3 regions of the Butyrivibrio hungatei genome follow, and region 3 is predicted to be linked to each of the others. Evidence: predicted binding sites of a transcription regulator. Region 3 holds the regulator's gene; each other region holds the start of a gene.

Region 1 (3,286 bases), 1.6 Mb from region 3:
CTCATATACATACAGGGGTAAAAAAGCTGTGAATCCAGGATCAATCGGTATTCCCTGGGGATATGGTGGCAAGACGCAGTTTGGCATAATCCATGGAGATGGCAAGGTTTGGGAAGAAGAGTATGTTCAGCTTGAATATAATAGAAAAGAGATCATAAGGGAGTTTAAGGCTTCTGATCTTTGTGCTTATGCCCCTGCCTGGGCGGCAGTTACAATGCATACCATAAGAACTGGAGTGGATCTTAATCAGACCGTTCTACTAAGAGCCATGAGACTATGCGAACAGGAAAGAGGTTATGTGAAATGGCCGGATATTCCTGAAAAATACTGGGCTATTGCTTTAAAAGAAAATAATATAGACCTTCACGGAAAGGAAATTCCGATATTAAAAAAAGAGGATGCTTGATGGCATCCTCTTAAATTTTGCTCATTAAATTGTAGTATCAAGAGCAACTGAAGTATCCGCAGCAGTTGTCTTATTAGCATCCTTGTCATACTGCTTTAACTGATCATCAAGCCAGGATGATTTGTACTTGGCGTATTTGTCAGCCGTTACAGTTGATGTATCAGTCTTTTTAGTATTATCAGTTTTTGTAGTATTATCGGCACCTGCTCTTCCAAGACTGTCTACAAAGTTTGATTTCTTGGTTGTAGCTGTGGCTTTTTTGGTAGTTACTGATTCAACAGCAGTGGTTGTAGAACCGGTCTCACGATAAGCATTAAGTGCATTCTGATTACCAACTTTTTTGACATATGCCTTAACCAGTGAACCATATGCTCCGCTCTTAATAGTGGAATAATCACCAATGAGACTACTCATATCATTGACGTAATTATATGATCCGGAAAGGCTGCTAAAGATATTAGCACTCATAGCATTCACCTCCTTGATATTAGCCCGATAGACCTCCATGTCACGGGGAAAACTTCACACTCTTTTGGCTCTTATATTATGGCAAAAAAGCCTGGCTTTTGCAATTTTTTGAAGATAAAAAATCTATAAAATAATAATTTCTCTGAAAAAGGGGGATGGATGATTTTGATAAATGGCTTAAATAGTAGGAAATATGACTATATTATTATCAAAAGATAGAAAAAACGAGTATATAAAAGAAAAAAGTAGAAAAACGGTGATTCTATAAGAATAAACAGAAATATACAACTTGCATATCATACTAGAAAAAACTAATATATGTTCTAGTGGTTAGCACTCAATATAAATGAGTGCTAACAAATGAAAAAAGTACATAATCAAATGATTATATAAGGAGGCAGTTACAATGAAGTTAGAACCATTATCAGACAGAGTTGTTCTTAAGCAGCTTGAGGCAGAAGAGACTACAAAATCAGGTATCGTTCTTCCAGGAGCAGAAAAGGAGAAGCCACAGCAGGCAGAGGTTATCGCAGTAGGACCTGGCGGAGTTGTTGATGGTAAAGAAGTTAAGATGCAGGTTAAGAAGGGTGATAACGTTATCTATTCAAAATATGCTGGAACAGAAGTTAAGCTTGAGGATACAACATATATCATCGTTAAGCAGAACGACATTCTTGCAATTATAAAGTGATGATATTTGAGATTGCATAAAATCATTAAAATTTTTATCGGAGGCGATTAAAATGGCAAAGACAATTAAGTATGGTGCTGATGCCCGCACAGCTATGGTAGAGGGTGTTAATAAACTTGCAGATACAGTTAGAGTAACTATCGGACCTAAGGGAAGAAACGTAGTCCTTGATAAGAGCTATGGTGCTCCTACAATCACAAACGATGGTGTTACTATTGCAAAAGAGATCGAGCTTGAGGATGCTTATGAGAACATGGGCGCTCAGCTTGTAAAAGAAGTTGCTACAAAGACAAACGATGTTGCTGGTGATGGTACAACAACAGCTACAGTTCTTGCTCAGGCAATGATCAATGAAGGTGTTAAGAACCTTGCAGCAGGTGCTAACCCAATCGTTCTTAGAAAGGGTATGAAGAAGGCTACTGATGCAGCAGTTGCATCAATCGGCAAGATGGCTACAAAGGTTAAGGGCAAAGAGCAGATCATGAGAGTAGCAGCAGTTTCATCAGGAGATGATGAAGTTGGTCAGATGATCGCTGATGCTATGGAGAAGGTTTCTAACGATGGTGTTATCACAATCGAAGAGTCCAAGACAATGCAGACAGAGCTTGACCTTGTAGAAGGAATGCAGTTCGACAGAGGATACATTTCAGCATACATGGCTACAGATATGGACAAGATGGAAGCTAACCTTGAGGATCCATACATCCTTATCACAGACAAGAAGATTTCAAACATCCAGGATATCCTTCCACTTCTTGAGCAGATCGTTAAGACTGGTTCTAAGCTCCTTATCATCGCCGAGGATGTTGATGGTGAGGCTCTTACAACTCTTATCGTTAACAAGCTCCGTGGAACATTTAACGTAGTAGCTGTTAAGGCTCCTGGTTATGGTGACCGCAGAAAGGCTATGCTTGAGGATATCGCAATCCTTACAGGTGGTAAGGTTATTTCTTCAGACCTTGGCCTTGAGCTTAAGGATACAACAATGGATGATCTTGGTAGAGCTAAGAGCATCAAAGTTGAGAAAGAGAAGACAACAATCGTTGATGGCCTTGGCGCAAAGAAAGAGATCGAGGCTAGAGTATCTCAGATCAAGAAGCAGATTGAAGAGACAACATCAGATTTCGATAAAGAAAAGCTCCAGGAGAGACTTGCTAAGCTCGCTGGTGGTGTTGCAGTAATCAGAGTTGGTGCTGCTACAGAGACAGAGATGAAGGAAGCTAAGTACAGAATGGAAGACGCTCTCAACGCTACAAGAGCAGCAGTTGAGGAAGGCATCATCTTTGGTGGTGGTAGCGCATATATCCACGCATCTAAGGAAGTTGCTAAGCTTGCTGATTCTCTTGAAGGTGATGAGAAGACAGGTGCAAAGGTAGTTCTTAAGGCACTTGAGGCTCCATTATGGAACATTGCAAACAACGCAGGTCTTGATGGATCAGTTATCGTAAACAAGGTTAAAGAGTCTAAGCAGGGTGTTGGCTTCAACGCTTACTCAGAAGAGTATGTTGATATGGTTAAGGATGGAATCATCGACCCAGCTAAGGTTACAAGATCAGCTCTTCAGAATGCTACTTCAGTTGCATCAAGCTTCCTTACAACAGAAGCTGCAGTTGCTACTGTAAAAGAGCCAGTTCCTCCAATGCCAGCAGGAAATCCTGGAATGGGAATGATGTAAGCGATAACGAGTCAAACTCACGGAAAAAATATAAACATAAGCTCCG
Region 2 (3,286 bases), 1.3 Mb from region 3:
AGGAACAGATTTATGAAAAGATCTATGGCTTTGATAAGGATGGCGATGAATCAGCAGTAACTGAACACATCAAGAATCTTAGAAGAAAGCTATCAGGCGCAGGAAGCGTTATTGAAACAGTATGGGGAATTGGTTACAGATGGAAAAAAGAAGCATGACTATAAGCCGTATGATTGGCATTTATATTGCAATTGTCTGCGTGTTGATTGGATTTACTACTCTCGTTGCTATCATGTTTATTTCTTTCTTCCTTAAAGGAGAAAGCTCTTATGCCGCAGATAATGTAGAAAAGGCAGTGGAAGCCTGGATCTATGATTGTCAGGAAAGCGGCGAGATAAACACAGCTCTTTTCCCAGAAGGGGCAGATATTATCATGATCTCAGCTGACGGAAAAGAAATCTTTGCAAAGGTATCACCTTCCAAGGAGAAGGCGCTTCGTAAATTCGCTAAGGAATCTAGTCCTGAAAATGGCAGAATGCTAAAAGGCCAGGATGTTTATCTGCGTATGGATGCTGCAGACGAAAGCGCATTTATTCACTACTGCGTAAGTGCACCTTACGAGTACCTGTTCCTTTTTGGCTTAGCCCTTGCATACCTGTTGGAAGTCCTGATTCCAACTGTGGTTCTGGTCAAAAAGATCAAAAGTAGCCTTAGAAAAGTATTTGATTATACAGAGAGCCTAAAGAGACAAGACCTTAGCGTATCAGCCATAAACACAGGCATCTACGAGCTTGATCAGATAAATATTGCAACTGAAGGCATGCACAAAGAGCTTGTTGCCACCATGGAAGAAAAATGGAAAAAAGAACAGGATTCAAAGGCTCAGATGGCTCAGATAGCCCATGACCTCAAGACTCCTCTGACTGTCATCAGAGGAAACGCAGATCTTCTCATGGAGAAAGACTGCGATGAAGAGTCCAAGGAAAGCCTTGAAGCCATAGTTCGTAATTCTGAAAAGATTGCCCTGAGCGTTCTTGATATTCTTGAAAAGTAGCGGCAAATGAGGATATATAATTGAAACGGCCCTCCACTACTGTATGAGTAGTGGAGGGCTGAAAGAGTGATATTATGTATTAGCCTTCAATGGCTATCAGATTCTTTTCCGGGATTTTTTTCTCTATCGCCTTTTTAGGAATCGTCAGATTGAGAACACCATGTCTGTAATTTGCATCGACATCTTCTTTTTCAACATTCTCGCCAACATAGAAGCTTCTTGTCATAGATCCAGCATAACGTTCCTGTCTGAGGAGTTTGCCTTTTTTGTTATCTTCATCCTTGTCAAGATTCTTAGAAGCATTGATGGTGATGTAGCCATTATCAAGTTCTACTGTAATGTCTTCTTTCTTGAATCCAGGAAGGTCTACTGAAATCTCGTAATTATCATCTTTTTCCCGGATATCAGTCTTCATCATCCTTGATGCCTTTCTGCCATAGAGCTTACGCTCCATGTCATGTTCCATGTTGCCAAATTCCTTCATGTAAGGGAATCCGAACAGATCATCAATAAAATTCTCTTCAAAAATACTAGGTGCTAACATAATGCTTACCTCCTTTGCACAAAAACAATTTGTTAACTGTTATTGAGCATTGGGACGGAGGGTTTGGATCATTGGAACCTCTAAGTCCTAACGGTCTTCTCTGTTCCTTTGTTCTACTTATGGTATAACACCAAAATTAGCACTCGTCAACCTAGAGTGCTAATTTGGATAAAAAGATATTGTATTCTTCAATACAGAATTAATATCTGTAAGCAGTTCTTATAGCTGGCAAGACCTTTTTCTCTATGAATTCCACACGATCAAAGATCCTTGGCTTGAATGTGCCTGTCATTCCCACAGATACATTTATCTCTTTGTTAACATAGATGATGTTTCCGCTGTCGCCAATCGCTGCATATACCTCTTTATCATCGAAGGGCTTGTACCATAAGTAACCATAGTTCATGAAGCCGAATCGCTCACCAAGCTTAATGTGAGGTGCCAGCATGTCTTTCAAGTATTCTTCTGAGATAATTCTTTTTCCATTATACAAGCCACCACCTAGCACCATCGCGCCGATCACAGCCATGTCTCTTGCCGACATACATAATCCCCAGCCAGCCGTAACTGTACCCTGAGGGTCAGAGTACCACTCGTATTTCCTGGGATTCTTGTTCATAAAGAAATCAAACTGATCTTCTTTGGAACTGTCACCGTGTAGTATTCGCTCTGGAAGCCCAAGTGGCTCAAAGAGATTTTTGTTGGCAAAATCTATGCATTTCTCACCAGTAGCTCTCTCGATTATTCCTGCCAGAATCTGAATGCCAAGGGTAGCATACCTAAACTCACCAGTGATTCCACTGCGGCCTCCAAGATAATCAAGTATCGCAAGAGTAAAGTCCTGTGAAGTACACACCTTCTTCCAGGGTTCTGACTTACCTTTATATGGAGCTGTCATAGTAAGGAGATGCCTGATCGTAACATCGTATATGGTCTTCTCACCACGCTTTACGGTATAATCAGGGAAAAAATCCATCACCTTTTGATCCAAATTCTTGAGATAGCCCTTATCCAGTGCAATTCCTGCAAGAAGTCCCATAACTCCTTTGGTCACAGAATTTACATTCATCGCATCAAGTGTCTTGAATCCATGCCAGCAATCATCAAGTGCTACCTCGCCATCTTTGATAGCATAGATCTGGCAGACATTACTCTCATTACCGCTGCTCTGGGAAATGTACCTATGAAGTTGTTCTTTATTCATAAAAAAGCCTCCTCTTAGGAAAGATTCGGACGTCCTAAGAAAAGGCTAATCGAATTAAAAATCTTTTTCAAGAAAAATCTTAAAAAATATGTAGTCAAAGATATAGCGAATAAAACTGGAAGTTAATCTCCCTACAAATTTGAAGTTGTCTGTTTATGCAGAACGCAGTTATATCGAACTGCTGGCCCGTCAGGGTATTCAATGACGATCTTCTCCTCCGAAAAGCCGCATTTGCGGTAAAAACCAATCGAATCATCATCAGTTTGGGCTTTGACGCATTCCAGATCATCCAATTCCATTACACGCCGGATCAGTTGTTTTCCGATTCCCTTACGGCGAGCATCAACAGATACGGCTATTCCAATGATTTCCGCGGCAGCATCTGAAAACTTCAGGATTATCATACCTGTTTTCCTGCCTTGATTTTCATATACAAATACTTTTGTCGACGGATCGCATAACAGGTCATCCATCTGTCCTTTATAGTCCTTGTATGCCGGATGATACATACAGGAAGCATAGATTGAAAACGCTTCTTCTGACA
Region 3 (3,286 bases):
GCCATCTGCTCCAGCTGAAATGAATGGAAGGTTGATGTTTGTTGTTGTTGAAGATGAAAGTTCCTTCTTGGCCTTCTCTGCAGCTTCCTTAAGTCTCTGCATAGCCATCTTGTCACCTGAAAGATCAACGCCTTCCTTATTCTTGAAGTCCTGAACCATCCAGTTGATGATTGCCTGGTCAAAGTCATCACCACCAAGGTGTGTATCACCGTTTGTTGAAAGAACTTCGATAACGCCATCACCAATCTCAATGATTGATACATCGAATGTACCACCACCAAGGTCATATACCATGATCTTCTGCTCTTTTTCGTTATCAAGACCATAAGCAAGAGCTGCTGCTGTAGGCTCGTTGATGATTCTCTTTACTTCGAGACCAGCGATCTTACCAGCATCCTTTGTAGCCTGACGCTGAGCATCGTTGAAGTAAGCAGGAACTGTGATAACTGCCTCTGAAACTTTTTCGCCAAGATACTGCTCTGCATCAGCCTTAAGTTTCTGAAGAATCATAGCTGAGATCTGCTGTGGTGAGTACTTCTTGCCGTCAATTGTACGACCGTTGTCTGTACCCATATCTCTCTTAATTGATGAGATTGTGTTGTCAGCGTTTGTAACTGCCTGACGTTTAGCTGGCTCACCAACGATTCTCTCACCATTCTTTGTGAAAGCAACGATAGAAGGTGTTGTTCTAGCGCCTTCTGCGTTTGCTATAACTGTAGGCTTTCCGCCTTCCATAACTGCTACGCAGCTATTTGTTGTACCAAGATCGATACCGATAATCTTACTCATTTTTCTTTCCTCCATACCTAAATTATCTGATAGTTTTAAACTTTATTGACTAACACCAACCATGCTATGTCTAAGCACTGTTTCGTGGAACATATATCCCTTTTGAAGTTCCTGTGCAACCATTCCTGATTCAAATTCTTCGCTTTCAACCTGCATTACTGCATTATGAAGATTTGGATCAAATTCTTTTCCCACAGCTTCAATTGGGGTTACTCCAAGGTCTTCAAGCTGCTTCATAAGCTGTTTGTAGATCTTGTTCATACCGTCTGCAAAGGCTCCGTCTTTGTCCGCTTCAGGAACTGCTGCAAGTCCTCGCTCGAAATTATCGACAACAGGTAAAAGCTTCTCTAATACATTAGCCTGTCCCTGTTCAAACATCTGTGCCTTTTCTTTATCTGTTCTCTTTCTGAAGTTCTCGAACTCAGCCATCTGTCTCATGACTTTGTCATTGAGTTCATCAATCTTCTCTTTTAATGGATCTTTCTTTTCTTTTTTAGTTTCCTCAGAAGTTTCTGCCTCAGCCTCTGTAACATTTTCTTCAGAAGCAGTTTCTTCTGCAGCCTTTTCTTCTTTTTCTTCTGCTTCTTTTTCAAGTTCTTCCATGATGTTCTCAAGAACTTCTTTATCTGCTTCACTTACAGGCTTCTTGGCCTTACCATGAACTTCTTTATTTTCTTTGTTACCCAATGTAAATGCCTCCTAATTCGTAAATCATCTATATAAATATGCGCTACTCTTTCTTGTAAAGAGCATCCAGCGCATGTCTCATATTCTTCAAAGTAGAAATAACTTTGTCATAGTCCATTCTCTTAGGTCCGATAATTCCGACCGTTCCTTTCATTCCATCACCAAGTTCGTAAGTAGCTGTTACTACGCTACAATCCTTCATGGCCTGAACAGGAGTCTCATTACCTATATAAACCTGAATGCCAGTCTCTTCTGAATCGGAAGACAATGTATCCTCAACGATACTGGAAAGATCCTTGGTATCCTCGAATGTACTTATAAGTTCGCTTGCCTTTGTGGAATCTGTAAGTTCTGGATATTTGAAAATATTCATAGTTCCACTTGTATATATCTGAAGGTCCTCATCAGCTGTAATCGACTCAGCTGCGGCATCAATGACATTACCTATGATCTCACTGTGTATGCCAGCTTCCTGTTTGACATTAGCTATAAGTCCCAGATTGATATCCTCAACTGCAAGACCATCAAGTCTAGTGTTCATGAGAATATTGAGCTTGAGCATTGTAGCTTCATCAAGCACTTCCTCTACAGGAATGATCTTGTTCTTAATGACATTACCTTCAAGTACAATGGTTGCCAAAAGATGCTCATCATCAACCTTAGATATCTGCATGAATTTAAGCTTGTTCTTCCTGATCTGTGGAGCTGAGATCATTGTGGCATAGTTGGTATCAACTGCCAGTGTCTTAGCTACCTGCTTAAGAAGATTCTCAAGCTTCTCCTCTTTATCAAGGAGCATTTCCTTCATGTTCTCTACTTCTTTTTCCTTGTCCCTGAGCATCTCATCTACATATACTCTGTATCCCTGATCTGAAGGAATACGACCTGCAGATGTATGAGGCTGCAAAATAAGTCCCATCTCCTCAAGGTCAGCCATCTCATTTCGAATAGTAGCAGAACTAAGATTTAAGTCTGTGTACTTGGAAATAGTACGGCTACCAACAGGTTCTCCTGTTTCAAGGTAGTTCTTAACGATTGCATGAAGTATTTTTCTTTTTCTCTCGTCTAGTTCCATATCGCCCTTCCTCTGTATTCACCGGTTAAATTCATTGGAATGGTATCTATTTTTCAAGTGTTAGCACTCACTTGATTTGAGTGCTAACATCTTCTGTAACTTAAAATACAACTTTCTAAGACCGATGTCAACATAGGTTTTTATAAAAAATGTATTAATCTACAGCATCAAAAATGCCCTCCACATTTCGTGGAGGGCAATCCTGTTTTATATAAGATTATTCAAGTCCAATTCTTCCCTGAACCTTATCATTTACTACATAGTAAGCTGCATCCTCTGATGGCTTAACGTAAATGCTAAGCTTCTTGATATCATTTACATTTCCGCCCATCTCATATGCGAAGTTGTTCTTTGAATCTTCAACAATCTTCTCATAAGGAATGTGCTTGTAAGAATACTGAAGCTCGATTGAAACCTGAACTGCCTCTGTTTTCTTAGCTGCTGGCTTCTTTGCTGGAGCCTTCTTAGCTGTTGTCTTCTTTGCAGTTGTCTTTGTAGCAGGCTTCTTTGCAGCTGTCTTTGTAGTAGTTTTCTTTGCTGCTGGCTTTTTAGCCTCTGCCTTCTTTGGCTCAGCCTTCTTAGCAGCTGGCTTTTTAGCTGCAGGCTTCTTTGCTGCTGGAGCTGCTGCCTTTACTTCTGGTGTTTTAGTTGCTGTTGCAGCTACTGGAGTCTTAATTGTTGCAACAGGCTTTACAGATGTCTCTGTTTTCTTGATCTCGGCCATTTCTTGTCTCC

The links. The regulator HrcA, encoded in region 3, represses chaperone genes, less so after heat shock. The targets are predictions, from matches to a motif close to TGTTAGCACTCNNNNNNNNNGAGTGCTAACA.
Region 1: bhn_RS06105 (co-chaperone GroES) is a predicted target of HrcA. The motif match lies at 1,203-1,233, and genes of this name have one in related genera.
Region 2: bhn_RS04815 (Hsp20/alpha crystallin family protein) is a predicted target of HrcA. The motif match lies at 1,673-1,703, and genes of this name have one in related genera.

Annotation. Positions count from the first base shown of each region.
Region 1 is NZ_CP017831.1:1,271,691-1,274,976, forward strand. It holds gene bhn_RS06095 (metallophosphoesterase family protein) at 1-406, shown strand, start outside; gene bhn_RS06100 (hypothetical protein) at 431-874, opposite strand; gene bhn_RS06105 (co-chaperone GroES) at 1,281-1,565, shown strand; gene groL (chaperonin GroEL) at 1,618-3,240, shown strand.
Region 2 is NZ_CP017831.1:989,353-992,638, reverse strand. It holds gene bhn_RS04825 (response regulator transcription factor) at 1-158, shown strand, start outside; gene bhn_RS04820 (histidine kinase dimerization/phospho-acceptor domain-containing protein) at 122-994, shown strand; gene bhn_RS04815 (Hsp20/alpha crystallin family protein) at 1,074-1,538, opposite strand; gene bhn_RS04810 (serine hydrolase domain-containing protein) at 1,738-2,742, opposite strand; gene bhn_RS04805 (GNAT family N-acetyltransferase) at 2,874-3,286, opposite strand, start outside.
Region 3 is NZ_CP017831.1:2,832,210-2,835,495, forward strand. It holds gene dnaK (molecular chaperone DnaK) at 1-789, opposite strand, end outside; gene grpE (nucleotide exchange factor GrpE) at 832-1,476, opposite strand; gene hrcA (heat-inducible transcriptional repressor HrcA) at 1,520-2,551, opposite strand; gene bhn_RS15815 (DUF6465 family protein) at 2,769-3,275, opposite strand.